2 regions of the Shewanella sp. 0m-8 genome follow, and region 1 is predicted to be linked to the other one. Evidence: predicted binding sites of a transcription regulator. Region 1 holds the regulator's gene; the other holds the start of a gene.
The links. Region 1 encodes MetJ, which represses methionine synthesis genes. Its sites were predicted from a motif close to TAGACGTCTAGACGTCTA; they were not measured.
Positions count from the first base shown of each region.

Region 1 (15,482 bases):
TCCAGTATTTAGACCCATAGTTATATTCGAGACCAAATTTTCCGTATGGGGCAGGGATCTGAATACCGACATAGGCACCGTAACCCTCTTTTGGACCACTGTCGTCAGCGGCACTTGGCATCATGATGATCTCAGTGCCATCGGCGTTAAGCTGAGCTTCAAAAACGGCATCACTTAACATGCCACCGAACATGCCTGCGTTGCCGTTACCATCAGCGCGTGTCCAACCACCAGAGATAAACCATTTCACGTCATTATCTTCTTCACGTGCAAAGCCGATCCCACCTAAGAACATATCGCCAATAACACCGCTGGGCTGTACTCGAGTTTCAAAGTTAAAGTTGCTGAACTTCTGCATATCTTGATACATAGTTGGCGCAAAAATGCCCGCTAGCTGAGTCGGGAAGGCCATGGTGCCTTTAAAGCCATCATTGACATCTTTGGCGCCAAAGAGGGTGAATTGAAGAAAGTTTTTGCCATCATTTATCGCATCAATATTAAAGCCACCTAAGTGAGTATCTTTGGTGACGATATCGCCAAACATTTCGCCATTACCCCACTGGGATTCAAAGCCTTGGCCATAACAGATACGCACAACTTGGCCATCGACTCCGGTCAATTCTCCGAGCTTGTATCCTAATGTGGCACCATCGAAGTTAAAGTTGACTAAGTGACCTGATGGCGTTCCGCCTCGTTGCTCATTTTCACGATATTGGGTTGGGGGGCCATAGGTTGAAGGCCGACGTCCAATGGAGAGATAGAATGGTGAACCGTTGATGTTCTTCCAGTCGAAATAAGCGCGCTCGACTCTTAGCCAGTCGCCACTGGTGTTACCGCTGCTGGTGCCATCCATGGTAAATGAGCGCCAAGAATCGAATACTTGCACTCCGGTAGAGTCGCCCCAGTTTTTATACATAGAGAGCCGGCCCGCAAAACTGACGTTGTCCCAGACTTTGGCTTTTAAATTGAGGCGTAACCTTGTGGTGTAAAAAATATCGTTATCGATATCTTGAGTGGTTTTTTGAGCTAAAACATAAGGCATGATCCCCTGAAGCTGACCACTTTGGAATGCCGCCGCTAAATTCGGATCTGCTGCCATCATCTTGCCTAAAGGTGAGCTTGGATCATTTGGCATGCCAAATACGCCGGACATCGCTTTGGCACCAAAGTCACTAAAATTGACCTTTATTGCAGGGTTCCAGGTCACGTTTTGATAGTGAAGTGAGTGAGCTTTGGTACGAAAGTCGCCAGTGATCAAAATTCTGTCGAGGGCGGAGTGGCGCTCATTGTTATCGACGCGATCATTGAGATCGTCAATCTCGCTGGTGATGTCCTCTAGCTGTTGCTTTAGATCTGAAATTTTTTGAGCGTCGTTTTCATTGGCATATACACTGCCAGATAAGGCGATAGCATTGGCAACGAGTAGTGATATAAGGGTACGCATAACATCTCTCCTTTCGAGGTTTGACTTATCTTGCTGTTGTCTTGTCTCGATTGATGTTGAGGGGCAACCTGGACTTGGCTGATTTTTGGCAGCACGAGGCCCTGAGGCTTTCCCCATTTTTAATTTATCTGTTGGTTACTCTGAGAATCTAAGAATGGTGGTAAGTCGGCTTACCGCGTCTTAGCCACAGGTTTGCGGTTGATCTGAGTCAGCCGCATGGTCATAAAGGAACTGTTGAATATCTTTTAAGTCCTTTTCAGATAGCGCATTAAAGGCTTCTTGATCACCTTTGTGCTTCATACGTTTAAAGAAGCGATCCCACTGGCTCATGGTTTTTGTCATTGGAGTGATCTCTCCCCCCACATCACCTTTGCTATGGCAGGCTTTACACTCTTTTTTATAAAGGTGCTTACCCTTTTTAGGGTTACCGCCGTCTGCAGCCTGGGCTTGAAGCCCCAAAGACAGCGCAAGGACAAGGCCTATTCCGATTTTTGAGATTGTTTTCATCATCAATTCCTTACTTTTTTATAGGTTTGATGCCGTCCTTTGCGTGGTTAATTAAATGCTTTAAAAATGCTTCCGTGTTGTTACTAAATTTAGCGGGTGTTGTTGGGTTAAATATTGAGCTTGATCATGTTCATGATAAAAATCTAATTGATAAAAAGATCATTGAATAAAATCTAATGGAGGTTGGCGTGTGTGTGCTTGCTTTTGTTTTTAAAGGATTTTATGGTTTTGAGTGTGATTTTGATTATCTGTTTTTGTCTTGCGGAGTGTTTTTGGTGCGAGGTCTGTGTCACGTTTTTGGGTTTTAGCTATCCCTAAAGTGATAACTAGGTTGACTTGCTGTTAATAAAAAGCCCTAGCAGAAAGACTGGAAGGGCATTAACTTGTGTGAGGGAAGATTAAGGCTGTTGACGCGTAGGTGCTAATACGATTTCACGCACACATACATTTTGTGGTTGCTCGAAGGCGAACACGGCTGCATCAGCAACCGCTGTTGGCTCAATCACTCCGCCCATGAACTCTTTCCACTCGTTGTAACCCGCTTTGATCTCTTCGCTGGTGGTGTGGCTTAATAATTCGGTTTCAACTGCCCCAGGCGCAATCGTCACCATACGCACATCATCTAAGGCGACTTCTTCACGGATATTTTCTGTGAGTGCATGTACAGCAAACTTAGTGGCACAGTATGCCGCATGGTTCGGGAATGTTTTGCGGCCTGCTATTGAGCTCACGTTGATGATGGTGCCTGTTTTGCGCGCTTTCATATCGGCAAGAACCGCGTGAATACCATTGAGTACACCCATCACGTTGATGTTAAGCATACGGCTCCATTCGGCAGGATCTTGAACATCCGCTGCGCCCAGTAGCATGACTCCAGCGTTATTGATTAAGCAACCTACAGGGCCAAACTTGGCTTCGACTGCAGCAATAGCGCTTTTCATTGCATCTGCATCAGTTACGTCAACACTGACGCATAAGCTATTTTCAAGTGCCAGAGCTTGCATAGGTTCAATGCGGCGTGCCAGTAAAAGCAGTGGGTGACCCTTAGCGCTAAAGGCTCTAGCCATTGCCGCACCAATACCAGAAGATGCACCTGTAATAACGATTAATTGTTTCATATCAGCCTCAATAAGGGGGTAGGATCTCGATTGATGAGTATTTTATATAAACCAATATTGTTGATATATAATCTATAGAGAATATGATTGTTTACATATGACTTCTAATGCTCGTCAACATACCGAGATAAAATGGATTGCCGTTCATGTATCAAGACCTAAATTTAGCAGATGTTCGCGCCTTTACCGTGATTGCAGAGAAAGGCAGTTTTACCCTTGCGGCTGAAAAGCTAGGTTGCTCTCGTTCTCACCTTTCAAAGCAGTTAACGCAATTAGAACGCTACCTGGGAGTGACCCTAATTACTCGCACAACAAGGGCGCAGCGATTAACAGAGCAGGGCAGCTTTTTTTATGAGCGCTGCCAACATGCCTTAGATGTTATGGAGCAAGCCGTCGCCAAGACGGTTGATAACGCCCATAACTTGCAGGGAAAAATCAATATTAACTGCGTTGGTGGTTATATCGGTGAAGAGATCGTCAACCAACTGGTGAACGACTTTATGAGCCAACATCCGAACATTCAGATCCATCTTGATTTTAGTAGCCAGCGAGTAGACTTAGTGCTTGATGAGTTTGATTTGGTCTTCAGAATGGGAGAGCTTGAAGACTCAGGCTTGGTGGCGAGAAAGTTGATGGACATTGCCAATTGTACACTGGCATCGCCGGCTTATATTGCTAAGCGCGGTCGTCCTCAACATCCAAAAGAGTTGAAGAGCCATGCCTGTATTACCGGGTCGGTATACCACTGGAATTATCACTCTCGTAGCGATAAAAACCAAAAGGCAGAGGTCACGATTGCTGGCACTTTCTTATGTAAAAATGGCCGCGTGATGAAAAGTAGTGCGTTGGCAGGAAATGGTATTGTCAGATTACCTGAAATTTACTGTAGCACGGAGTTAGATAGCGGTGAATTAGTGCATGTATTTGAAGATTGGACCATATCGGATACACCGCTTTATCTGCTTTATAACAAAGATCAGTTTCAACCAGCTCGATTAAGGCAGTTTATTGATTTCACTACACAGCACTTTATGGAATATGTGGCGTTGCCAAAAAATTGAATTGAAATAAGGTTGAGCCCCCTTTAATCGGTTTGTTACTGATGATTGGGGTGGCAAACATTTTGCTATATAAATGTTTATTTAAAGTTAAATTTGTCATCCATTTTAGTCGATTTTGTCTTAGAATATCTTAAGAACAAAAATAACCTTTTTTCGATTTGAGTCGTATTGCTGCTTAGAGCGTTAAGGACATTAAAAGGTGGAATGGATGAACCTAAAGAAAATAGCACTAGCTTGTGCCTTGTTACATTGCTTTTCAGCCTATGCAGGGCAAGAATATTATGAGGCTCGAAGCGATGCTATGGGGGGAGCGGGCGTTGCAGCTTCAAATAAAGAGGGGGCGGCTTTTGTTAATCCTGCCTTACTCGCGATTAATGCGCATAAAGACAATTCTGCAGTACTGCTGATGCCTGTTCTTGGAATCGATATGGCTGATAGCGATGACATGATAGATAAGTTTGATTCGCTGATTGACGCATACGATGGCTTAGCTGATGCGATTGATACGGGCAATAGTGGTGATATTAATCAATTTCGTGATGATTTAGTAGCTGATTTAGAGTCGTTAAAGGGCACTTCAACCTATGCGAGTGCAGGGCTTGGTTTCAGCGTGGCCATTCCACATCAAAGAATGCCGATGGCAATCTTCTATAAGACTTATGTCAACGCCGTCGGCGTTGCTAATATCGCGCAGTCAGATATCAATACCCTCAATAATTTAGATCCTAATAATCCACCACAAATTTCTGATTTAGACTCTCAAGGGCAAGTAGTAGGCGGCGCAGTATCAGATTTAGGTATTGCATTGAGTTTTCCACTTTCTATCGTCAATATGCCGATTGCAGTGGGTATATCGCCAAAGTTTCAGCGCGTTGACACCTATAACTATATTGCCAATGCGAATAACTTTGATGCCAGTGATTTTGACGACGTTAAGTACCGTAATGATGAGACTAACTTTAACCTCGATATCGGTGTCGCCTTGCAACCATTTGAAGGGCTGACGCTAGGTCTGTCGGGGAGAAACTTGATTAGCCAAGATGTGGATACCATAGAAGTTGAAGGGCAAAAGTTTACCTACCGCGTAGAGCCCTTAGTAACCGCTGGAGTGGCTTATGACTGGAGTATTTTATCGGTAACCACAGATATCGATCTGATTGAAAATAAGAAGTTTAAAGAGCTCGATGGTACTCAATATTGGCGCTTAGGGGGGGAAGTTAGAGCCTTTGATTGGATGTCGCTACGAGTGGGTTATCGCCATGATATGAAAGACTCTACAGCTAATCTCTATTCATTGGGTTCAGGCTTTGCCTTCGGTGATTCTTTTTTCTTAGACTTCACCGGTATGTTTGGTGATGACAATGCGGTAGGAGGCGTGCTGCAAACCTCCTACCATTTCTAACGAGTAACGTTAACCCATTAACTCTATCGTTGATTTAATGGTTAGGATAAGCGCACTGCCGCCACATAAAGCCAGAGTTAACGCTCTGGTTTTTTGTTTGTCGACTCGTCCTACTAATCGCCCTGCCACGATATATCCCAAAATCACAGAGGGTAATAGCATTAAAGAGATATAAAAGTGATGCAAGGTCAGCAAGCCTGCAAATGCCAAAATGATCAAAGCAATCATCGAGCTAAAGATAAAAAAGGCCGATAGAGCGGCGCGAAATTGGCCTGCATCTTTACCTGAAAGCAAGATGGCCAGTGGCGGACCGCCAATTGCGGCTATGTTGCCAAAAATACCGGATAAAATGCCTGCGATAAATAAGCTAAATCGATTCACTGGAATACTAAACTTCATCAAGCTTAAACCAACCGCCAATGCCACAATCGCGGCTATCGCCAGACCTAAAATCGGTTGCGGCGCAATTAAAATCAACGTCGCGCCGAGTATGCCGCCAGGAATACGACCTAAGAGTGCATATTGCAGGCCATTAAACTCAAGCTGACCTCGCTCTCTAAATAGGGTCAGCAGTGCAATAGAGAATCCCATCATGATAACAGGTGCAGGTACTAGGCTCGGATCGACGATATACAGCAAGGGGCTTGCAACGACGGCTAGGCCAAAGCCGATAAGACTTTGGGTTAGTGCGCCACAAAAGATAATCAGTGAGGCAAGTAGTAATGTAATGGGTTCGATCATCTGTTTATCCAGCCAAGACGGCTTATATGGGAACGAATATAGGTTGGCCTATCAGTGACGATGGCGTGAATCGATTTACAGGCAAACTATCAGTCTGCTACACGTTTATAGTGGTATAGAAGCAGATAAGGACTGCTAAGCAGTCCTTATCTGGAGATCATGTTTGTCGATAATCAATGAAGATTATTCAAGTTCTTCCCACTCAATGCCCATTTCATCCATTAGACGTTTAACCTCTGCAGGCATGCTGTCGGGTTTATCTTTAGTTAGATCGGCATCGTTTGGCAGTGGCTGGCCTGTGTATGCATGCAGGAATGCTTCGCACAACAGTTCACTGTTTGTGGCGTGACGCAAGTTATTCACCTGGCGGCGTGTGCGTTCATCGGTAAGTACTTTAAGTACTTTCAAAGGAATGGACACAGTAATTTTTTTCACTTGTTCATTCTTTTTGCCGTGTTCAGCATATGGGCTGATATAATCGCCATTCCACTCAGTCATTGACTCACCTGTAATTTCAAAATTCGGGGCAGATTTTAACCCTTTAAATTGTGCAGTCAAATTATTGCCTCTTATTTATGATAAATGCAAATAGATTTCTATATGCATGGACGTCTAAACGTCTAAAGTGGTTGACGAGGAGGATGTGCTTAGGTACATTTAGACGTCCAGACATCTCTAATAAGAAAATCAGTAACTAAGGAGTAGTACATGACCGAGCGTAAACTTGCCACCGCGGCAGTGCGTCAAGGCATTGAGTCCGATAGCCAACATGGCGCTGTTGTACCGCCAATATACCTGTCAACTAACTACTCTTTTGATGGTCATAAAAATCCAAGAGACTTCGATTATAGCCGCTCGGGTAACCCAACTCGCTCCATTCTTGGCGATGCGATTGCCGAACTTGAAAAAGGTGCGACGGGAGTGGTGACTTGCACTGGTATGGCGGCAATCACCTTGGCGACAAATCTACTCGGGCCAGATGATTTACTTGTCGTGCCACATGACTGTTATGGCGGCAGTTACCGTTTATTTACTAACCTTGCCAAGAAAGGTCAGTTTAAGTTGCTAGTAGTGGATCAGACTGACTCACAGGCACTTAATCAGGCGATAGCGCAAAAACCTAAGATGGTATGGTTAGAAACACCGTCGAACCCCTTACTTCGCGTGGTCGATATTGAAGCTATCAGTTCGGCTAGCCATGAAGTCGGCGCGTTAGTCGTCGTCGATAACACTTTTCTGTCACCTATTTTGCAACAGCCGTTATTACTTGGCGCCGATATCGTGATCCATTCTACGACAAAATATATTAATGGTCATAGTGATGTGGTGGGCGGCGCTGTTGTGGCTAAAGATCCTGAAGTCGGAGAGTTGCTGCATTGGTGGTCAAATACATTAGGGCTAACGGGTTCAGCATTTGATAGTTATCTCACTTTGCGCGGAATTCGCACACTTGCAGTACGAATTCGCGAACATCAGGCGAATGCGCAACGAATTCTTGATACCCTAGTCAATCATAAAGCTGTATCCAAAATTTATTACCCAGGGCTTAAAGATCACCCGGGGCATGAGATTGCGGCCAAGCAGCAAAAAGGTTTTGGCGCCATGTTGAGCTTTGAGCTCCAAGGTGGGGAGCCCCAGTTGGTGGAGTTCTTAAAAAATCTTAATTATTTTTCAGTTGCAGAAAGTCTTGGCGGCGTTGAAAGTTTAGTGGCCGTTCCTGCGACCATGACACATAGGGCGATGGAGCCAGAGGCTCGCGCTGAAGCTGGCGTAAAAGATACGCTTATCCGTCTTTCTGTTGGTATCGAAGATGCTGACGATCTTGTTGCCGATATTGAAGCTGCGCTTAATGCTGCAGCCGCTTGTTAATTAAAGGGGTATACGATGGCACGCTGTCACTTACATAAATTTGGTGGCTCAAGTCTAGCGGATGCAGACTGTTACCGTCGCGTTGCTCATATTTTGCTGACGCATGGCCACAGCGACGATTTAGTTGTGGTGTCAGCTGCCGGTAAAAGTACTAATTTCCTGTATAAGTTGCTCGAATTAAGTAGCACTAAACAGTTGTGGCAAGAAGAGCTGCAGACACTCATTAGCTTCCAGCAAAATTTGATTGAGCAATTGCTCTCAAATGAGCAGGCACGTTCTTTAAGAGAGCGTTTATCTACCGATAAATCTCAGCTGATCAGTCTATTGTCGATAGAGTCAATTAATGACTATCAGAGCAGCCAGGTAGTCAGCTTTGGTGAGCGTTGGTCAGCGCGCCTATTAGCTGCATTGCTGCGCGAGTCAGGGGTTGCGGCGTCGGATGTCGATGCTCGCACCTTACTGATTGCTGATGAGGGCGCAGTGCCGCAAATTCGCTTGCAAGAGTCTCGCGAGCGTGTGCATCTGATGACCGAAGCACACCCAAATGAGCGGCTAATTATTACGGGGTTTATCTGCGCTAATGAGCGTGGTGATACCTTACTGTTAGGGCGTAATGGCTCTGATTTTAGTGCCACCTTGATTGCTAGCTTAGCGGATATTGAGCGGGTCACGATTTGGACCGACGTTGAAGGGGTATTTAACGCCGATCCGAATAAGATCAACGATGCAAAGTTGCTGAGTAGTCTTTCACTTGCTGAGGCAAACCGTTTAGCCCATTTAGGCTCACCGGTACTGCATAATCGTACTTTGCAGCCACTATTTGATACCCAAGTGAGTCTGGCTGTGCGTTCAAGTTACGCCTCCCACACAGACTTTACCTTGATTGCACCTAAGAGTTCTTCGGCAAGTGCGCCAGTGGTGACAAACTTAAGTAGCGTTGCCTCGTTTAATCTTGAGCTGAAGAGCGATTTTAAACAGTTTATCGCCTTGCTTGAAGAAACAGGCTTGAGCCCACTTGCTCATTGGGAGCTTGGGCAAAACCGAATTGAGTTGACCGTAACGCTTGAAAACCAGAAGCAAGTGTTAGCTTTGCTTGATGTTAATCGTGAAGCATTAGCTGTGAGTAATATTAAGATCACCGAAGACTTAGGCCTAGTTGCGTTAGTCAGCGCCGATGCAAACCTTTACCGTCGTGGATTTGCCAGATTATTGAGCCGTAACGCCAGACCACTATTTAACGATGGCATGAGTCTCGTGACATTAGTGCCGCAAGGGCAAGTTAACCTGCTAACGCAAAAAGTTCATCGTCGCTGCGCCGGTCCACGTAAGCGCATTGGTGTGCTATTGCTAGGGGTGGGCAATATTGGTGAAGCTTGGGTCGATCTGTTTAGCAATGCCCAGGCGGCGCTTAATAAAGAGTTAGAAGCCAGTGTTGAGCTTGTTGGTTTAGTGAGCTCACGCAAGGCACTAATTAGCGATGAAGGTATTGAGCTTGATACTTGGAAACAGGTTTTTGAAGAGCATGCGACGCCTTGGCAATATAGTCACTTATTTGATGAGGTACATGAGCTGGAGTGTGATGAAGTTATTGCGCTCGATATTAGTGCCAGCGCTGATTTAACTCTGCAATATCCAGAGTTTTTTGCCCGCGGAATACATGTTGTAAGTGCTAATAAACTTGCAGGATCAGGTCCATTACCTTTTTACCGAGAGCTTAAGCAGCAACTGGATAATCGTCGCCTGTTTTGGCGTTATAACGCCAGTTGTGGTGCAGGTTTACCTGTGCAACATGCCTTAAACGATCTGCATAATAGTGGTGACAGCATAGAGGCGGTTGGTGGGATCTTCTCTGGCACACTTTGTTGGTTATTTGAAAACTTTGATGCGAAGAAACCTTTCTCGGAATTGGTTATTGAGGCGAGGGGCTTAGGGATCACTGAACCAGACCCTAGGGATGATTTATCTGGCCGTGATATGCAACGTAAACTACTGATCTTAGCCCGTGAAATAGGCTTTGAGATTGAGCTAGAAGATATCGAACTTAAGTCTTTGGTACCTGCTAACTTGGCTGAATTGCCGCTAGAGCAGTTTTTGTCGCGAATTTGCGAGTTAGATGAAGATATGCAGCAACAGTTTGAGGCTGCAGCAGAGCAAGATAAAGTTCTGAGATATGTGGCTTCTTTAGATAAGGTGGATGGCAAGCTAAAGGCTGAGGTGAGCTTACAATGGGTTGATAATAGTCACCCTTACGCTAACCTAACACCAGGCGATAACGTGTTCGTGATCCGTAGCGAGTTCTACCAAGATAACCCATTGATAATTCGTGGGCCGGGTGCGGGTCGCTTAGTCACAGCTGCTGCCGTGCAGTCGGACCTAGCGCATATTTGCAGAGATTTGCTGCAAGAATAATGTTCACATTTTTGCTGTTACAAAGGACTCGTTTGAGTCCTTTTTTATTTTCAGCTCTAAACCATCTTGTTCAAAAGGCGGATTTTTTACTGTCTCAAGAAAAAAACTCACTTGCCTGCTTTTTGCGCTTGACTTCACTCTCAGTTTCTCTAGTATATGGACATATAGACGTCCAAACGTCTGTTTCGGATTGCAATCTAATGCTGAAGTTGAGGAAGTAGAAATGGGTTTTCATCACGCACAACATGCAACATCATTAAACCAGAGCCTATCTGAGCTAAATGGTGACATTAACGTTTCTTTTGAATTTTTCCCGCCTTCAACTCCAGAGATGGAAAAGTTACTTTGGAACTCTATTCGTCGTTTAGAGCCATTAAACCCTAAGTTTGTTTCTGTAACTTACGGTGCCAACTCTGGCGTTCGTGATAGAACCCACGGCGTGATAGAACGTATTCAAAAAGAAACCGACTTAGTGGCTGCACCGCATTTAACGTTAGTTGACGCGAGTGACGAAGAGTTAAAAGAACTGGCTAAGCATTACTGGAACAGCGGTATTCGTGACATTGTAGCCCTTCGCGGTGACTTGCCAGAGGGAAGCGCAAAGCCAACGCGCTTTGCTAACGATCTTGTTCGCTTACTGCGCTCAGTTGCTGACTTTGATATTTCAGTTGCTGCGTACCCTGAGGTGCACCCTGATGCGAGCAATGCTCAAGCCGACTTGATCCACTTGAAAAAGAAAATTGATGCCGGAGCTAACCGTGCCATTACTCAGTTTTTCTTCGATGTAGAGTCATATTTGCGTTTTCGTGACCGCTGCGCGGCGGCAGGCATCGACGCTGAAATCGTCCCAGGCATATTACCTGTCACTAATTTCAATCAAACTAAACGCTTTGCGGCGATGACTAACGTTTCAATTCCAAGCTGGTTACACCGTCAGTTTGAAGGCCTAGAAGATGATGCAACCACTCGTCAGATGGTTGGTGCTAACGTGGCGATTGATATGGTTAAAGTCTTATCTCGTGAAGGCGTTAAAGACTTCCACTTCTATACATTAAACCGTGCCGAACTCACCTACGCAATTTGCCACACGTTAGGGGTTCGTCCAGGTCAATAAACAGATAATTAATTAGAGCAATAAACTGAACCAATAGCCTAGGCTGTTGGTTTTTTTATGCTGTTTATGGATGGTATTAGAGCGTTAAGTTTTACAGCAAGCTTTCTCTGAGCTTTGTTATTCATGCATATGAAAGCTGTCTGCTCGCTATCACTTACTGGTGATAAGAGGCGGTGGCGCAGCATATTGCCGCACTCTAGAGCCTCGCTGTCATATTATTATGATATTTTTCAATCTACAGTGAGTAATCTTAGCTAAAGCTGCTACTGTTATTTATATAAAAAACAGTGAGGTATGATAATGAAAAGTGGATTAATAATGGCATCTTTACTGATGCTGAGCTCATCAACTTACGCTGCTATGCCGCCTTCGGCAGCGTTATGTGGTAGCTGCCACGGCCCGCAAGGTCAAGGCGTTGAGCCACTAGGGCCGAGGCTAGCCGGCCTTTCAGCAGACTATATTGTGAACCAAATAGTACTGTTTCAATCTGGTAAAAGACAAAATACGACTATGGCACCGATGGCGATGACAGTTCAAGGCCCAGCGATTAAAGAGGTTGCCGATTACTTTGCAGCGCAAGATGCTCCTGTAGTAACTCCGCACATTAGAGGGGAGATAGTGAGTTATACGGACCCTACCGAGAGGCTCGTTTACCAAGGGGATTGGAGTCGTACTATTCCAGCTTGCGTGACTTGTCATGGGCCATCAGGTCTAGGCATTGCTGAGTTTCCACGTTTAGCTGGTCAACAGGCTTCTTACCTTAAAAGTCAGCTGTTAGCCTGGCAAAATGGTACGCGTAGTGGCGATCAGGATAACGTGATGGGCACCGTTGCTGATAAGCTCACAGCTGCCGAAATTGACGCATTAGCACAATATTTTGCCACATTGAAATAGGAGCAAACCATGAAAATAGCTCAATTAAGTTTGCTTTTACTCGCCTTTAATTTTGCTGCTCAAGCTGAAACTTTACCCGATAAGCAAGCAGAGCTTGATGCCTCAGCCAAAAAAGAGGGCCAGCAATACCTGGTTCCACGTCCTTTGACGAGTATTCCACAAGGCGCATTTGGCGACAAAGTTCGCCGAGGTTATCAGCTTTTTGTTAATTCACAACAGATGCGCGGCCAATATGTAGGTAATGAGCTTAATTGCTCAAACTGTCATATGGATGCGGGTCGTAAAGCGAACGCCGCTCCCATATGGGCAGCTTACTTTGCCTATCCTGCCTATCGTAAGAAAAACGACAAAGTGAAAACCTATCAAGATCGTCTCCAAGGCTGCTTTACTTATTCTATGAATGGCAAGCCGCCAGCTTCGGGCAGCGAAGACTTAGTTGCCTTGTCTGCGTATTCTTATTGGTTGGGGATGGGGGGGCTAATGGATATGGCGGGTCTTTCTGCTAAGGTACCAGAGTTAAGTGATGCTGAGCTATTAAAGGGAGGTAAGCGCGATGATTTTCCATTCCCTGCGGCGGTCAAAAATGCGATGACACTTGAGCAGCGCGCCAATTTGCCAGGCAGAGCCTATCCTAAAATTCCGGCACCAGAGCAAGCTTACTCGCCCGAGCGTGGAAAAGCGGTTTACCAGGCTCACTGTCAGTCTTGCCACAATGTAGATGGTCAAGGCTATGAGACTGCAGGAGTGTATTCTCTACCGCCAATATGGGGGCCGCAGAGCTTTAATTGGGGCGCTGGCATGCATAGAGTAAATACTGCGGCTTACTTCATCTACGAAAATATGCCGTTTGGTAAGAGTATTCAGCTCACCAATCAACAAGCCTGGGATGTCGCGGCCTATATTAACTCTCATGAGCGGCCACAAGATCCACGTTTTAAAGGCGATATTGGCAAGCTGAAACAAGAGTACCATATGCACCAAGGTTACTATGGTCAGAGTGTTGATGGGCAAGCGGTACTAGGTAGCAAATCTTTTATCAATAACCCTAAAAAAGGCGAATAATACTCACCTTCAGCATTGCAGGGCTCGAGATTTGAGCCCGCTTTGACTTTGTATTATAGGGAGAGCACGATGCAATATAAAGTCAGTTGCCATTGCGGCGAAGTAGAACTAGAACTGAATTTACCGGATGGCCTTGTAGACTTGCGCCGTTGTGATTGTTCTATGTGCCGCAGAAGGGGAGCGGTGGTTACGTCAGCATCACTCGACGGTATAACGATTATTAAGGGGGCTGAGAAATTATCGCTCTACCAGTTTAATACGTTAACGGCGAAGCATTATTTTTGTCGGATCTGTGGGATCTATACTCATCACCAACGCCGCTCAAACCCTAAGCAATTTGGTGTGAACGTGGCTTGTATTGAGGGGATTAACCCCTATAATCTTGGCGATATCCCGCTAATGGATGGAATTAACCATCCTGCAGACCGTTAACACTAGTGAGTTCACCTCAATGAGTCATCAAGCCCCACTCGATAGCGATAACCGCTGCCCTCTATGTCAGGGATTTAATCATTGTGCTGCGCAAACTGGTACAGGTATAGAGCAATGTTGGTGCAGTAAACAAGAGTTTCCAGATAAGCGTTTATTAACGCATATTTTAGCCGCGGATGAGCTGGCAAGTTTAACTGGAACTGATTGTATTTGTGAGTCTTGTCTGCTGAAGCTTAAAGCGCTGCAAGACAAAGACAGTCATCTCTATAAGAGAATCGATTAGCCCACTAGACCGATAGGGATCAATGAGGCACTATTTGCGATCTTCTATTCCTGCAACGAGCCATATCCCATGGATCCGCTAACTCAGCGCTCAGAGTTTAAACTCGGTTTTATCTTTATTTCAGTCGCCGTACTTTTTTGGGGCATTTTGCCGATAGCACTTAAGTTATCTGGTCAATTTATTGATGCCGTTACCTTAACGTGGTTCCGCTTTTTGGTTGCCCTAGTGGTCAGTTTTGCCATTCAATACTTCAGTGGCAGCATCAAACAATTTAAGGGGCTCGATAAGCGGTCTTGGCTCAAGCTGGTTCTGGCTGGTGTGTTGTTAATTTTTAACTACGTCTCTTTTGTTTACTCGCTTAAGTATCTGGCGCCTGGTTCAGCTCAACTTAACTTTCAAACTGCGCCTTTCTTTCTCGCATTTGGTGGTGTGTTATTTTTTAAAGAGCGCCTAAATGCGATACAACTTAGCTGCTTTGCCACACTGGCTTTAGGCATGTTGATGTTCTTTCATCCCTATTTAGGCTTTTCAAACTCTGACTTGTCAGGATCTGGGTCGTCAGAAGTATGGAAAGGGGTATTGATTGTTCAGTTTTCAGTGCTGTCTTGGGCTAGCTATGCGCTAATTCAAAAGTCGATGATTAAACGCTTATCGCCGAATAACATTCTCTTGTTTATCTACCTCTTTGGTATTTTTGCCATGGCTCCTTTTAGTGACTTAAGCCAGTTTGCTCGCATGAACTCTAGCGAATGGGCGATAGCCATCTTCTGTGCCATCAACACTTTGATAGCCTATGGCTGTTTTGGGCAATCGATGAAGTACTGGCCTACAGGGCAGGTGAGCGCCATGTTGGCACTAACTCCAGTACTCAGCTTAGGCTTAACGGCGGTGGTAGTGAGTTTAGGTTGGTGGAGCGATTTGATAAAAGGGGCATTTATCGACCCGTTATCGTTTACTGGGATAGTCATGATTGTCGTATCGGTGATTGCGGTGCAGCTGTCTCCCATCTGGCAAAAACACAGGGCGTTAAGGCAAGTTCAAGCAAGAGCTTAAGTTATTGAAATAATTAAGCTAATTTAATGGGTGTGGCTTTTTTTGCTCTTTATAACGGGCTTGGGTTATTTGTGCTACCTAGAGACGTTAGGG
Region 1 is NZ_JBRIMB010000016.1:7,841-23,322, forward strand. It holds gene ACVBIO_RS10020 (DUF3373 domain-containing protein) at 1-1,444, opposite strand, end outside; gene ACVBIO_RS10025 (c-type cytochrome) at 1,625-1,954, opposite strand; gene ACVBIO_RS10030 (SDR family oxidoreductase) at 2,350-3,069, opposite strand; gene ACVBIO_RS10035 (LysR family transcriptional regulator) at 3,216-4,130, shown strand; gene ACVBIO_RS10040 (conjugal transfer protein TraF) at 4,339-5,532, shown strand; gene ACVBIO_RS10045 (sulfite exporter TauE/SafE family protein) at 5,542-6,273, opposite strand; gene metJ (met regulon transcriptional regulator MetJ) at 6,457-6,771, opposite strand; gene metB (cystathionine gamma-synthase) at 6,982-8,142, shown strand; gene ACVBIO_RS10060 (bifunctional aspartate kinase/homoserine dehydrogenase II) at 8,158-10,551, shown strand; gene metF (methylenetetrahydrofolate reductase) at 10,775-11,665, shown strand; gene ACVBIO_RS10070 (c-type cytochrome) at 11,984-12,559, shown strand; gene ACVBIO_RS10075 (c-type cytochrome) at 12,569-13,621, shown strand; gene ACVBIO_RS10080 (GFA family protein) at 13,691-14,053, shown strand; gene ACVBIO_RS10085 (cysteine-rich CWC family protein) at 14,073-14,336, shown strand; gene ACVBIO_RS10090 (DMT family transporter) at 14,406-15,389, shown strand.

Region 2 (15,482 bases), on a different contig from region 1:
TGCCGAGACCTAGGCTATCATCGAGTGAAATAACATTAAGCGTTTTGCCGTTAAGCTGTATTTCCCCCTTGGGAGCAACGTTGTCGGCAAAGCTTTTACTCATCAAAATATACGGCGCAGCAGATAACAACTTTGCTAAAGGAAGGTTGGCTGATAATAGCGAGCGGTGGCTTTTATCTGGGCTGCTTATCGCCGTGCTTGAGGTGTGATTCTTGTTTTTACTCTGACTCTGAATTGATAAGGCGGCGACTAAATCACTCGCTTGTATATCCCAACGTCTGCCTTGCTCATCGGTGACGGTATCGTTTATTACCGCTAAGGCTTGATTTATACCTGCTTGTTTTAAAGTAAAATAAACTGACTCATCAATTGATTTTTTGCCTGTGATTGGCGTGAGTAATAACTGCGCCCTTTGGCTTAGTAGCTCCGTCGCTTCAGAGTAACTGCGCACTGCGTTTTCATTGGTGGCTCTAACACCAATAAGCAGGGTTACCGCCAGGATAATACCGAGTAAAATAGCCCCCGCTTGCAGAGGCGATTTTAAGTAGTGACGAGCAAACACGCCCAGACTTAAGCGTATCGTTAGGCCAAAACCTGAACCGTTATTTGAGCCGCTACTCATGGATTTGCCCTTGCTCTAGGTGCCAGCGCCTTTTCATAAAAGCGGCGCATTCATTGCTGTGAGTCACCATTAAAATACTGGTTTGTGACTCCTCGGCGAGTTGGGTGAGGAGCGCCATAACTTGCTGACCGGCTTTCTCATCGAGGTTACCTGTCGGTTCGTCGGCCAATAATAGCTGCGGCTTATGAGCGAGTGCGCGCGCAATAGCGACCCGTTGTTGCTGGCCGCCTGAGAGGGTTTCTACATGTCTGTTTTTTACGTCATCAAGCCCAAGCTGGGTAATTAAGTAATCACACCATGGGCTCCATTTCTGTTGGTTCAAGCGCAGTGAAAAAGCGATATTGTCACGAACATTGAGCGGGGTTAGCAGATTAAATTGCTGGAAAACAACACCGAGGTGTTGGCGTCGAAATTGGCTCCACTGTTTATCTTGCCAGAGGGTGGTGTCATTTGAGTTGAGAAACAATTGGCCTTGCTTGATAAATTCAAAACCGCCAATGATGTTGAGTAAGGTACTTTTACCACTTCCGCTAGGACCTGTCAGTGCGACTGTGTCGGCGACATTGAGCGTTAAGTTAATATCGGCTAATACCTGATGATATTTATCACCATCAGTAAAGCCCTTAGATACGTGGTTCAGGCTGACAATTTCTGTACTCATGACTTCCCCTGTTACAAGACCTACTTTCTCTAGCCATAATCAATTTAACATGTTTCATGTGTCATGTTTAATCTTCCCTAGTGATTACGCATTTTGTTATTACGCATTTTGTTATTACGCATTTTGTTATTACGCATTTTGTTATTACGCATTTTGTTACTACGTATTTTGTTATTACGTATTGGTATCTTAATAGGATCGTATCCTTACTGACTTATTTGTTTTTCGGCTCGTAGATAGCAATATTGACTGCAAAATGGACTAAAAATCGATACTGCATTGCTCAATAAATAAACTGGCTTTGTGTTGAATGCTGATGCTTGAGGTGATTTAATGAAGTCGTTATTTCAAGTTCATCATAGAGTTAGTGCCTAATAAGAAGTAAATGGATCTCTTTTATTCGGTGCAAAGTCACAGCCTTGCCTACACTGTGTTTGGGTGTTTTTGCTAAAGAGCGTGACAGGCCTTTCTAGCAAGATAGTATGGCCGCTCTTTGTTGTAAGCCAATAAAACGTTAACCACTGTGGATTATGGATATGAGCAGACTTCGTTCTTTTCGTAGTAGAATTTTATCGCAAATAGCGCTGCCTCTTATCGCTATTATGACGGTGGTCTTTAGTATTAATGCTTGGCTGAATTATCAAGATGAAGAGCAAGATATCTATGAGCAGCTTGGCCAAAAAGCGCAGAGCGCTGCCCTGCATTTAGAGTATTTCTTAGAAACCGCAGAAACCGATACGCGCTCTATTGCCGATTTTTTGTCTGAAGCGGATGACGATGACTTATACGCTGATGAAATGACGCTTAAACAGCTGCTAACCCGTCGCCTTGATAGGCATGCCGATTTCTACGGCAGTGCCATCGCGTTTAGCAAATTCGCTATTGATAACCGCGAACTGTTTGCACCTTACGCCTATCGAGAAAATGGCAAAGTTTTGACCTTAGACATTGGCGCCGATAGCTACGATTATACCAACGGTGAGTGGGACTGGTGGAGTAAAGCCATCAATGATATCAATGGTTATTGGTCGCAACCTTATGTGGATGAGGGGGGGGGTAATGTGTTGATGGTGAGCTTTTCTCAACCCTTTGGTGAACAGCCCCCTTTCTTGGGCGTCGTGACGGTTGATTTAGCGCTAAATGAAATTCCTAATATGGTTGGGATCTCGCCCAAACGTATCGTTGTTATAGATGAAAAAGGTCAACTTATTTATCATCATAATCAGGGATTGTTGCTGCAAAGAGGTGCAGATAAATGGCTGGCTAAAACAGCTGATAACCAAGGATTTATCGATTTAGTTAACCGAGGTAGTGCAGGTTATTCCTATATAGAAGACAGCTTAGGAGAACGATATCTAGCCAGCGTTGGGGTGGTACCTACGTTGAATTGGCGGGTGGTGATTATGACCGCTGAAAGTCATCTCCATAACGAGTTTCTTCGTGACTTTTCCTCTTTAAGTCTCAACTTATTGTTACTGTCAATTTTGCTGTTATTAACGGGCTATATAACCTCTCGGCGCTTAACTCGGCCTATTGAAGAGTTAGAAGCGGGGATTGTTGCCTTCGGTGCGGGAAAAACCAAACGGATAAAAAAACCCCACGGAGCTGCCAGTGAAATCGCGACCTTAACCAATAAATTTAATGATATGGCTGAGGTGTTAGAAGAGCGTGAAGAAGCGCTGCTTGATTCTCGCGGTAATCGTTTTGCTAAGTTGATTGATGGTATGAGTGATAAGTCATTTTATTGCTCGGTTGACCCAAGTGGTCAGATAGATCAGGTGAGCGAAGGGGTCGAGAAAGTCTTAGGTGTCTCAGCTGAACTACTCAAACGTAAATATCAGCGTATGTTCTCCGACAATCCCATAAACGAAGTTAATTGGCAGTATATGGACCGAGCATTGCTCGGTGAAAATGTACCGCCACACCAGATAGAGATGATTGATGCTTCGGGTAAATTACGTCACTTAGATGTATTTATGCAGCCGTTATTATCTGACCAAAAAGTGCTGCTTTCGATTGAGATATTATTTAACGATGTCACTGAGCAGTTTTCTGCCGCGGCATGGTCGAATGCGGTACTCGAATCTGCACCAGAGGCGATGCTTATTGTGGATGAGTCGGGCAAGCTGGTGTTTACCAATAGCCGCTGCCAATTGCTATTTGGTTACAGTGAGCAGCAGATGCTGGCGATGTCAGTAGATGAATTGGTGCCAGAGGCAATCCGCGCCAATCATGCCGATTTCCGTTCTCAGTTTGTCGCCGAAGGACGCGACCGAAAAATGGGCTTTGACTCATCCTCTATCTTGATGGCAGTGAAAGCAGATGGGAGTGAATTTCCGGTTGAAATAAGCCTAGGTTTACTCCCCGTAGATGCCGATGGCAAGCGTCAAATTGCGGCGTCAGTGAGAGATATGACGGTCGAACTTGAAGTCGCTCAGCGTATAAAAGACAGCGAAAATCGCTTTAGAGGTTTAGTCACTAATATTCCTGGCGCTGTTTATCGCACGCGTATTGGTGAGTTATGGGTGATGGAGTATGTCAGCGAAAACATCATCGATATTACCGGGTTTCCTGCATCGGATTTTATTGAGAATGCGACTCGTAGCTTTGTCAGCTTGATTGTTGAACAGGATTTGGCATCCACCAGTCAAACGATAGAAGATGCGCTGTTAGCGCATAAAAGTTTTGAAGTGCAATATCGCATAAAACATCGCGATGGCAGTATCCATTGGGTGCATGAAAAAGGTAACGCGATATATGGCGATGATGGGCATGTGCTGTGGTTCGATGGCAGCATCAACGACATTACCAGCAGTAAATTAGCCCAAGAAGAAATTGCCCAATCCCAGCAACAACTTGAGACGATTACCGAGTCTATCCCTAGTACGGTTTACCAGTTACATTGGTGTAGCAATACCGAACGTAAATTTACTTTCCTATCTAACGCATGCATAGCCACCTTAGGTCTTCATCGCGATGAAGTGCTCAATAACTTTGATCAAGTTGCAGAGCGCATCATCAGTGAAGATCATTCACGCATTATTGAGGCATTGGCGGGTAAAAGTAGTAAGGGTTTACGCTGGACCGAAGAGTTTAGGTATCGTCATCCCATCGGTGATATTCGCTGGCTACAGGCTGGTGCTCACGGCAGTGTACTCGCCGATGGTTGCATTACCTGGAACGGCTATTTAATGGATATTACTGATCGTAAGAAAATCGATAAAGAGCTCGAGGATCGCGAAGCTCACTTTAGGGCATTATTTGATAATGCTGGGATCGGCATTGTCAATGTTGATGAACGCGGGAGCATACTCGACTGTAACGAGCAATTTAGTCAATACATGCAAGTGGCGACGTCTGAGCTCAAAGGACGTTCTTTCTTTGACTATCAATACAGCGAAGATCGTGATGATGCCAAGGCCTTGTTCCGGGAGCTTACTGAAAATGGTAATGACAGCATTACCACCGAAGTGAGGTTACTAAACGATTCTGGCGAGTTAATGTGGATGGATCTCACTTTGACCCGATTACAAGATAAACAGGGCGAGTCAAAGTCAGTCGTGCTATCGATGGCTGATATTACTTCGCTGAAGCAGCTATCGGTTGAGCTGCAGCAGGCTAAGGACAGTGCTGATGCAGCCAGTAAGGCTAAGAGCGACTTTTTGGCGAATATGTCCCATGAAATTCGCACTCCGATGAATGCCATTATCGGCATGTCCCAGCTTTGCTTACAAACCCATCTTGATAAAAAACAGCTGAACTATGTCGAGAAAATAGATCGAGCCTCTCAATCTTTACTTGGTATTATCAATGATATTTTGGATTTCTCTAAAATTGAAGCCGGAAAACTGGATATCGAATCCGTACCCTTTCAGCTCGATACCATGCTCGAAGATCTCAGTGACATGTTCTCAGCGAAAGCGGCAGACAAGCAGCTAGAGTTATTGTTTGCGGTTGCTCCCAACATTCCTAGGCATTTAGAAGGTGATCCGCTGCGTTTAAGCCAGGTGCTGATTAACTTAATGAATAACGCCATTAAGTTCACTGAGCAGGGTGAAATTCTGCTGTCTATTAGCCAGCTCGCACAGGCTGACGACGACATATTACTCAAGTTTAGTGTGCGTGATAGTGGCATCGGGCTGACAGAAGAACAGCGCAATAAACTGTTTAAATCATTTAGTCAGGCCGACACGTCAACCACACGTAAGTATGGCGGCACAGGGTTAGGCTTGGCCATTAGTAAACAGCTGGTGGAATTGATGGGCGGCGAAATTGGCGTCGATAGCCAGTTTGGAAACGGCAGTACTTTCCACTTTACAGTGCGCTTAAATATTGCGGATAAAAAACTACTAAAAGTCAGTCAAGAAGTCGAAGGCATGCGGATCTTAGTTGCTGATGATAATGCAACTGCGCGAGATATTTTACGCTCAACCTTAGAGAGCATGGGCTTTGAAGTCGACACGGTTAGAAGTGGTTTGGAAGCGGTAGAGCGCTGCAAGAATCAAGACTACCCGGTGGCATTAATCGACTGGTTAATGCCAGAGATGAACGGTGTAGAGGCGGCGACTAAAATCTTATCTGAAAACAGTAATCCGCCTAAAGTGTTACTGGTTTCTGCCCACGCTAATGAGGCGTTCATCGAGCAGATAGAGCAAAGTGATATTGCAGGTTATATCACTAAGCCTATCAGTGCTTCGCGTTTGCTCGACGGTATCATGCTATCGCTAGGCAAGAATGGCGCCATGCCAGTTAGGCGCAAGGGCTGTGATGTTAATCAGCAGTTGTTGGCACAATTGCAGGGTAAGCGCATCTTATTGGTTGAAGATAATGAGATGAATCAGGAGGTGGCAACAGAGTTTCTTGAGCAAGTCGGAGTGGTGTTATCGATTGCAGAAAATGGTCAAGTTGCCCTAGACAAACTCGCTCTACATACCTTTGATTTGGTGTTGATGGATTGCCAAATGCCAGTCATGGATGGTTATCAAGCCACTCAAGAACTCAGAAAAATCCCACAACTTGCCAACTTACCTGTGATTGCCATGACCGCAAATGCAATGGCTGGGGATCGTGAGATGTGCCTGCGCGCCGGTATGAATGATCATATTGCCAAACCGATTGAGGTGTCGCTGCTTTACACCACTTTGCTTGAATATTTGGGCGAGGGTAACAGTGAATTTACCCCTGCCGATTTTACAGCAAGAGTTGTAGGCGACGCGGTGCTGTTTTGGCCACAGCATCAAGCATTAGATATCGATAAAGGCCTCCAGCTGGTGCAGAATTCGGTGCGCTTATATCGCAGGATTTTTGAGCGCTTTTATCATGGTCAAATCCATACGGCTGAACAAATAGATCTCGCCTTAAGCCAGGGAAAAAGCAATGATGCGATTCGATATGCGCATACGTTAAAAGGGGTTGCTGGTAATTTGTGTTCGCCCCAACTTGTAGAGCTTGCTAAGCAAATAGAATCCAAGTTACTCGACTCAACGACTGCAGATATTAACGCTGAATTAGTAGAACTTGGCGAACTTATCGACTCGATTTGTAACGCCATTGCAAAATGGTTATCACGCCTTGAGCAAGATGATGTAAAGCTGCCAGAAAAGAGTAAGACCTTATTGTCTGAAGCAGAGTTGGCAACTGCAGTGCGTGAGTTATTAACTATGCTAGAAGAGGCGGATTCAGACGCCGTGGATAAAATGACTGATATTCGCGAGCAGGTTTCGGAGCCGGTGTGGCAAAAAATGAGCCCAGCGGTAAACATGGTCAACAGTTACCAATTTGATGAGGCCGCGGAGCTTATTGAAGCACTGTTTAGCACTGTTTAGCACTGAATAATGCTTCTTTGACGGGATAACCGTTTAGCACTCAATAATGCCCTTTGACGGGGTAACAGTTTAGCAAATAGATTGATAAATACGCCTCTTCAATGAGCACTAAAAGGAGAACGGGTTTAATGGATAAAGCCACCATTTTAGTAGTGGATGATATCCCTGAGAATATTGATATTTTGGTGGGGATCCTAGGCGGAGATTATAAAGTGAAGGTGGCCATTGATGGCCCTAAAGCGTTGGCTTTAGCGGCTAAAACCACACCGGATCTTATTCTTCTTGATGTGATGATGCCGGGAATGAATGGCTATGAGGTGTGTAAACGGCTTAAGCAAGATCCATTAACCTGCCATATCCCAGTGATATTTGTGACCGCTCTCGCCGATGTTTCCGACGAAACTCAAGGGTTTGAGCTAGGCGCAGTTGATTACATCACTAAACCTGTTAGTGCACCCGTTGTGAAAGCGAGGGTAAAAACTCATTTAACCTTGTATGATCAAAAACGTCTGCTCGAACAAGAAGTGAAAGTGCGTACAAAAGAGTTAGAAGAGACTCGTTTTGAAATCATTCGTCGCCTTGGCCGGGCTGCAGAATATAAAGATAATGAAACTGGCCTGCATGTTATAAGAATGAGTCATTATGCTCGATTGTTGGCGATAGAGTCTGACCTGCCCGATAAGTATTGCGAACTTATTTATAACGCAGCACCTATGCATGATATCGGTAAAATAGGCACGCCTGATTCTATTCTAAAAAAGCCTGGAAAACTGGATGAGGATGAATGGGTTGAGATGCAGCGCCACGCCGAAATTGGAGCTGAAATCATTGGTGATCACAATGACCCCCTGCTAGAAATGGCCCGTCGAATAGCATTAACGCATCACGAAAAGTGGGATGGTAGCGGTTATCCTAATGGATTAGTGGGAGAAGAGATCCCGATAGAAGGTCGCATTGTAGCAATCGCGGATGTGTTTGATGCATTAACTTCTATCCGCCCCTATAAAAAAGCATGGAGTGTGGAAGAAACGGTTGCACTCATTGAGAGCGAGGCGGGTAAACAGTTTGATCCTGAGTTGGTGGAACACTTTAAACAGATAATTGATGAGGCAATTAAGATCCGTGATGCCCACAACGAAAGTGAGTAGCATTGAGCCTATGGTAAAGATTGCTGAGCATTAAATATAAAAGGCGCATAACGCGCCTTTTTTCGGTCTATTTGTTACTGCCTACACTGATAAAAAGCGACTGCAGAACTGATAGTGATTACTATGAGTCTTGCTCTTCTAGCGAGTAAGGCAGTGCAATTAAGCTCAGTTCAGAGCCAGCATCGGCAGCAAGTCTTAACTTAGCATCGAGCTGGGTATCGTTGGCTAATACTGCAGTTAACAACACTTGCTCGCCACGCTGTACAGATTCGATGATAGTCCCCGCACGGCGGAAGCCTTCATCATCTTCTAGTGCAATCTCAAGTTGGCTTTCATTGGTTAATGGCGCTGTTACGGTACCGCTAACAATATAAAGTGCGCGTTTGTTACCACCGCGATACTTCATTCGAGCAATGGTTTCTTGGCCCATGTAGCAGCCCTTGTTAAAGCTGATGCCATTGACCGCCTGTAAATTACACATCTGCGGTACAAATTGACCTTGATGATTAGCGCCTAAATTAGGGTATCCTGCATTGATTTCAAGGGCTTGCCATGCGCTAGCATCGAAAATAACTTGCTCGATATTCGCCACTAGGCTAGCGGCTTGTTCTGCTGCAATCGCGAGGATATAACGACCTGCATCATGAATAATCATGCCGTTATCGATTAAGGTCAGCTCGTTATTTAGTTCACCAAACTGCGCGGTTAACCAAGCCTTTGCCTGCTCACCAGCCACACCTAACAATAACGAAGCATCGCTTGCGTCGCTAAGTTCAGCTTTACTAAATACGGCGTATTTTTGCAGTTGTGGTAGGTCAAGTGCCAAGGTGTCTTTTGGCATCATTAAGAAAAGGGTGTCACCTTTAGCGAAGGTTCTAAAGCTGGCCAGCATCTTACCTTTAGGATCACAATGAGCGCCCCAGCGCCATTGGTCGCTTTCAAGCGAGCTGATATCGGTGGTCACTTGGCCGTGAATGAAGCTGCGGCCTTGCTCTCCAGTGACAGAGATTAAGCCTAAGTGTGTTAATTCAGAAAAAAGCAGTTCAGGCTGTTGTCCATTAAGAGGCCAAGTTGGCTGAGAAGTTGACAGCGTCATAAGAGGATCCAAGAATTAAACCAATAAGGACAATGATTGTACCGCTAAAATCTTACTGCGCAAGCGCAGCAGTTCAAACTCATTGCTATCATCAAGACAAAACAAAGGCCGTATAATGTGATTATACGGCCTTATTCAGTGCAGCTTGCTAAAGGACTAGACGTTCAACTTCAGTTAGTGAATTAGACGTTGTTGACCTTTAATGAACTTTATTAGTGAAGCAATCGAGTTCTAATCGTGCCTTCAATCGCTTGCATCTCTATTAGCGCTTCGTCAGCCTTATCAGAATCGACTTCCATCACCACGTAACCAATTTCAGCCGTGGTTTGTAGATACTGAGCAGCAATGTTAATGCCTTTTTCTGCAAACGCGGAGTTAATCTGGATCAAGATCCCCGGACGGTTACGGTGAATATGCAGTAAGCGCGAAGTACCAGAGTGTTGAGCCAGTGACACTTCAGGGAAATTCACCGCTGTCATGGTTGAACCATTATCTGAGTATTTAGCCAGTTTGCCAGCGACTTCGATACCGATGTTTTCTTGTGCCTCTGCCGTACTGCCGCCCACATGTGGAGTGAGTATGACATTGTCTAGGCCGCGTAGTGGGCTGACAAACTCATCGTCATTAGATTTAGGCTCAACAGGAAACACGTCGATGGCGGCGCCAGCAAGGTGTTGCTCTTTTAGTGATGCCGCTAACGCATCGATATCAACCACTGTGCCGCGAGAGGCATTAATTAAAATGCTGCCTTTACGCATAGAAGCTAGCTCTTCATAGCCAATCATCTCTTTTGTCTGTGGTGTTTCAGGTACGTGTAGGCTCACCACATCGGCAATCGATAGCAGTTGCTGTAGTGAGTGCACTTGCTGTGCATTACCCAGCGGCAGTTTATCTTCAATATCAAAGAAGACAACGCGCATACCTAAGGTTTCAGCAAGAATACCTAGCTGAGTGCCAATATGGCCGTAACCGATAACCCCTAAGGTTTTACCGCGAGCCTCATAGCTTCCTGAAGCGCTTTTTAGCCAGCCACCACGGTGAGCTAGCGCATTACGCTGTGGGATCCCACGAAATAACATGATGATCTCACCGAGTACGAGTTCAGCTACGCTACGCGTATTTGAGAACGGTGCGTTAAATACAGGGATCCCCAGTTTTTCAGCTGCAGCGAGACTGACTTGGTTAGTACCAATACAGAAACAACCAATGCCAACGAGTTTGTCGGCTTGGGATAATACGTCTTCAGTCAATTGGGTACGGGAGCGGATACCAATAAAGTGGGCATCTTTAGTCGCTGAGGCTAATTCGTCTCCAGCGAGTGATGCTTTGTGATATTCAATGTTGGTGTAACCCGCACGTTCAAATACATCTACCGCAGATTGGTGGACGCCTTCCAACAGCAGGATCTTAATTTTATCCTTGTCCAGCGAATGTTTCGCCATGATTTATGTACCCTTTTAGTTTATATGTATTATGTATACTTAGTGCCACCGCAGAGACGACTAAACTCTACGTTGTAGGAGTGGTTTGGGTATAGACTGTCAATGTACTAAGGACTGCAAAGCCTTCACAACTGATATTTACTTCGAAAGCGTAACAGAGGTAACAAAGTATCACTTTTTTTACTGACTGTGGAGGGCTAGATGGCTAAAGTGTTTATTCTTAATTTAGAACAATATGGTATATGAGGGCGATATTTTGAATAAAAGCGCTGTGTGGCTAGTGATATTCTTCGCAGTATTAATCTGGTCAGGTATTAATCCTAAAGATCAATTTACCTGGTTTTTAGAGGTTGCACCGGCCTTAATTGCATTACCTATTCTGATCTATACCCGCAATAGTTTTGCTTTAACGAGTTTAGCTTATGGTTTGATTTTGATTCACTGCATCATTTTGATGGTGGGTGGACATTATACCTATGCTGAAGTGCCGCTATTTGATTGGATTAGCGACTGGACGGGCGCTCAGCGTAATAACTACGACAAAGTCGGCCATTTTGCTCAAGGTTTTATTCCGACTATTTTGGCCCGCGAGGTATTTATACGTCTCAGTGTTGTTAAGTTAGGTGCTTGGTGTAACTTTCTAGCTATCTGTTTTGCTTTAGCATTATCTGCTTTCTATGAACTTATAGAGTGGTGGGTTGCGGAGCTGACCGGTGAAGATGCCGAAGCGTTTTTAGGCACCCAAGGGTACGTATGGGACACGCAGTCTGATATGGCAATGGCGCTAGTGGGGGCAATATCAGCCATTCTGTTGCTTAGCCGTTTGCATGATAAGCAGTTGAGCACAAAACTTAGTCAGTAAAAATCATAGTCAGTAAAAATCATAGTAGGCTTGCTGGCTATACCAGTTTACCTAGGCATAGACTAGGTAAACTCTGTATACTTCTGCTGCTTATAACGAGTTACATGATGTGGCTCGGGCCAATATTTAAAATCGTGCTTTCGTTCTAAAGCTAACAAGCGTTAATCTGTTCTGGGAATACTTCAGGATCTAGATTTTAGTTTGTTCTATTTAACGGACAGGCAAAACTTTTCAGGGAGGAAAGTGATGAGAAAAATTGACGAAGTCGTCTTTCTGCATCAAATGGCGTCCCCTTGTCATTTGGCAATACTTGCAGAGTCAATCGGATTAAAAACTCGGGTTATCTCTAATGTAGAACAGCTTGAAGCCAATAGTAGTGATAACTGCTTTTATCTGGTTTCTCAACAAGGTGCAGCGCTCGATATTAATGGTATTCCGTTGGTGGCGACTCAATTGGTCAAGCATGTTCCTGTAGCGCTTTATCATGTCGAACGAGAAGGTATTGCTGCAGAAGCTGCATTGCTGCAAGGGATCCGTGGTCTACTGTTTTTGAATGAACGTATGGACCTGCTGCTAACTGGCTTACGTAAGATGTTAGCCGATGAGTTATGGTTCGATAGGCCGTTGATGAGCAGTGTATTGCGTCAATTAGTCAGCAAAATGGACGTACCTGAAGCCTTGACCAGTGAAGAGTCGGAATCACTTGAGGTGCTAACTAATCGTGAGAAAACCATTATTAAATTGGTATCGAGTGGCGCACGCAATAAAGAGATCGCAGGTAAGCTGAGTATTAGCGAGCATACGGTTAAGGCACATATCTCTTCTATATTTAGAAAAACTCAAGCGAGAAATCGTGTAGAACTGCTGCGCTGGGCACAATCATTCCAGAGCCAACTTAATCTATATGCATTGAACTAATGAATTTATCAGTATTGAGCATAAACTCACACGACTAACGTTACTCTGAACATAGCTTTAAACTGTAGTGGTATAGTTAATTTTAACATAGCTCTGAGCATGGTCAGGCTTAATTTAAGCTCGTTAACACTGTATCGGAAGCGCTAAAACTCACCTTTTAGGCGTGTTTTGGCGTCCGACTTCTGCACTCAGTGACCTTACAAGCGAACAAGCATTACATCATCCATTCACCTTAAATACGTTTGCTAAAAACACGCTAAGATTTAATCTCCGCTTAATATCTAGCATTTTTAATAGGTGCGTAAGTAAGAGTTTGCGTTAAACACTAAGTTAGCCATCAAATATGATAATTTTTAGTCATTAGTAAAGTTATAAACTTTCAGTTTTGTATTTTTTGGATCTGAAATTAGTCGTTTTGTGACTAATTAAGCTTTGTTCTTGCGAGTGAAACCTTTGGCTTTGTTGTTGCTTTAGCTGGTTGCGTGAGTCATTCCTGTTGGGTTTGTGTATTATTTATGTTTTAAGATTATTTCTATTTATATGCTTTTCTACCGTTTCGATTCAATTAGCTGCTCTAACCGATAAAAACTTACTTTATCTTCGTCAATCTCAGCCAATTTCCTTGCAGCAAAATACTGCCTGTATACACTGCCGTCATATCAAGATTTAAATGGTAATAAATGTATGGAAGTTTTCATCAGTTTGTTCGGCATGTTCAGTCTTATAGGATTAGCGGTAGCGCTATCTGAAAATAGAAAAGCAATTAATCTTAGAACTGTACTCGGCGCATTGGCGTTTCAAGTCGCCTTTGGTGCATTCGTTATGTATGTTCCTATGGGGCAGGCGGTGCTTGATGGTGCATCAAATGGTGTGATGCACGTTATCGGCTATGCGAATGAAGGCTTAGGTTTTTTATTTGGCGACCTTGCTAAGTTTGGTGTTGGCTTTATCTTCGTGATTAACGTGCTATTTGTGGTGGTATTTATTAGCTCGTTAATTGCCGTACTTTATTACCTCGGCATTATGCAATGGGTTATTGGCCTTATCGGTGGCGGTTTATCTAAGCTACTGGGTTCTAGCCGCGCAGAATCATTGTCAGCAACAGCCAATATATTTGTAGGCCCAATCGAAGCGCCATCTATGGTGCGACCTTTCGTTAAGCATATGACTCGTTCAGAGTTGTTTGCGGTAATGACGGGGGGCTTAGCGTCTGTGGCTGGCGGCACCATGATTGGTTATATCCAGATGGGTGTTGACGTTAAATACGTACTGACTGCCGCGTTTATGACGGCGCCTGCTGGTCTACTGTTTGCCAAATTGATGTGGCCAGAGACGGAAACCCCGCTAAACGACATCAAGAAAGTGATGGACGATATGACTGACAAGCCAGCTAACGTGCTTGATGCCGCAGCTAATGGTGCGGCAATGGGTATGCAGCAAGTACTGTCGGTATCTGCACTGCTATTATCGTTTGTCGCACTTATCGCCATGGTCAATGGCATGCTAGGCGGTATCGGCGGCTGGTTCGGTATCGAAGACCTAACCATGCAAGCTATCTTAGGTTACATACTTGCCCCACTAGCATGGGTGATGGGCGTGCCTTGGAACGAAGCAACACAAGCGGCATCATTTATCGGCCAAAAGATGGTGATTAACGAGTTCGTCGCTTACATCGATTTCTTAAAAGTGGCTGATCAGCTATCAGAAAAGACGCAAATCATTATCAGTTTCGCATTGTGTGGTTTTGCCAATATAGGCTCTCTAGCCATGGTGATTGGCGGCCTAGCTGCACTTTGCCCTGAACGTCGTCACGACTTAAGTGCATTAGGTATGAAGGCGCTTATTGCGGCGGCTTTAGCTAACCTAATGAGCGGTACTATTGCAGGTTTACTTTATAGTTTAGCGAGTTGATCCGCTGGGTAAATAACCTATTTTTTAGTTAGTTTTTTAATGAGAAATGCTTGTTTAATAGCGCAAGCAAGCATTTAATTTTGAGTAAGGAAAGTATCATGACTCCACATATCAATGCCGCTGATGGCGCATTTGCTAAAACCGTATTAATGCCTGGCGACCCACTACGAGCTAAATACATTGCTGACAACTTTTTAGACAATGCTGTGCTCGTGACTGACGTTCGTAATATGTTGGGTTATACCGGTGAATACAAAGGTAAGAAGATCTCTGTAATGGGTTCTGGTATGGGTATTCCATCAATTTCAATCTATGCCAAAGAGTTGATCACCGAATATAGCGTTCAAAACATTATCCGTATCGGTTCATGTGGCGCAGTAAGTAACAAAATCAAGTTGATGGATGTAGTGATGGCGATGGGCGCGAGTACTGACTCTGCGGTTAACAGAACCCGTTTTGCAGACACCGATTTTGCTATGATTGCCGATTTTAACTTGCTAAAGCGTGCTGCTGACTCAGCAGAAAAGTTAGGTGCTAACTACCACGTGGGTAACCTGTACTCTTCTGATCTGTTCTACAGCAGTGATGAGAACCGTTACGACTTGATGGAAAAGTACGGCATTTTAGGTGTCGAAATGGAAGCCGCTGGTCTTTATGGTGTTGCCACTGAATTTGGTGCTAACGCATTGGCTATGATGACGGTAACTGATCACCTGCGCCAGGGGTTGCACCTAACGGCAGAAGAGCGCCAGCAAACACTAAACGATATGATCAAGCTCACGTTAGATGCAGTGGAAGATCTTCTTTAATAAAGAATTAAGTTTAGCAAGATAGGCTGCGCGATCACTAACAAGCAAAGAAACATAGAACAGCTTATCTCTTTACCCTCTGGCCCGCGATTATGCACACTAAGTTGGACGTTTCTAGCGTAATCGACAAAAAATATTAAGTATTCTCGCGGGCCAACTTTAACTCTTCACTCTTACTCTGTAAGCCA
Region 2 is NZ_JBRIMB010000006.1:69,049-84,530, reverse strand. It holds gene ACVBIO_RS04535 (FtsX-like permease family protein) at 1-622, opposite strand, end outside; gene ACVBIO_RS04530 (ABC transporter ATP-binding protein) at 615-1,283, opposite strand; gene ACVBIO_RS04525 (PAS domain S-box protein) at 1,814-7,108, shown strand; gene ACVBIO_RS04520 (HD domain-containing phosphohydrolase) at 7,237-8,256, shown strand; gene ygfZ (tRNA-modifying protein YgfZ) at 8,378-9,352, opposite strand; gene serA (phosphoglycerate dehydrogenase) at 9,565-10,794, opposite strand; gene ACVBIO_RS04505 (DUF2238 domain-containing protein) at 11,051-11,656, shown strand; gene ACVBIO_RS04500 (response regulator transcription factor) at 11,903-12,574, shown strand; gene ACVBIO_RS04495 (NupC/NupG family nucleoside CNT transporter) at 13,259-14,485, shown strand; gene deoD (purine-nucleoside phosphorylase) at 14,584-15,294, shown strand.
Region 2: a site for MetJ is predicted at 10,985-11,002, ahead of serA (phosphoglycerate dehydrogenase). Genes of this name have one in related genera too.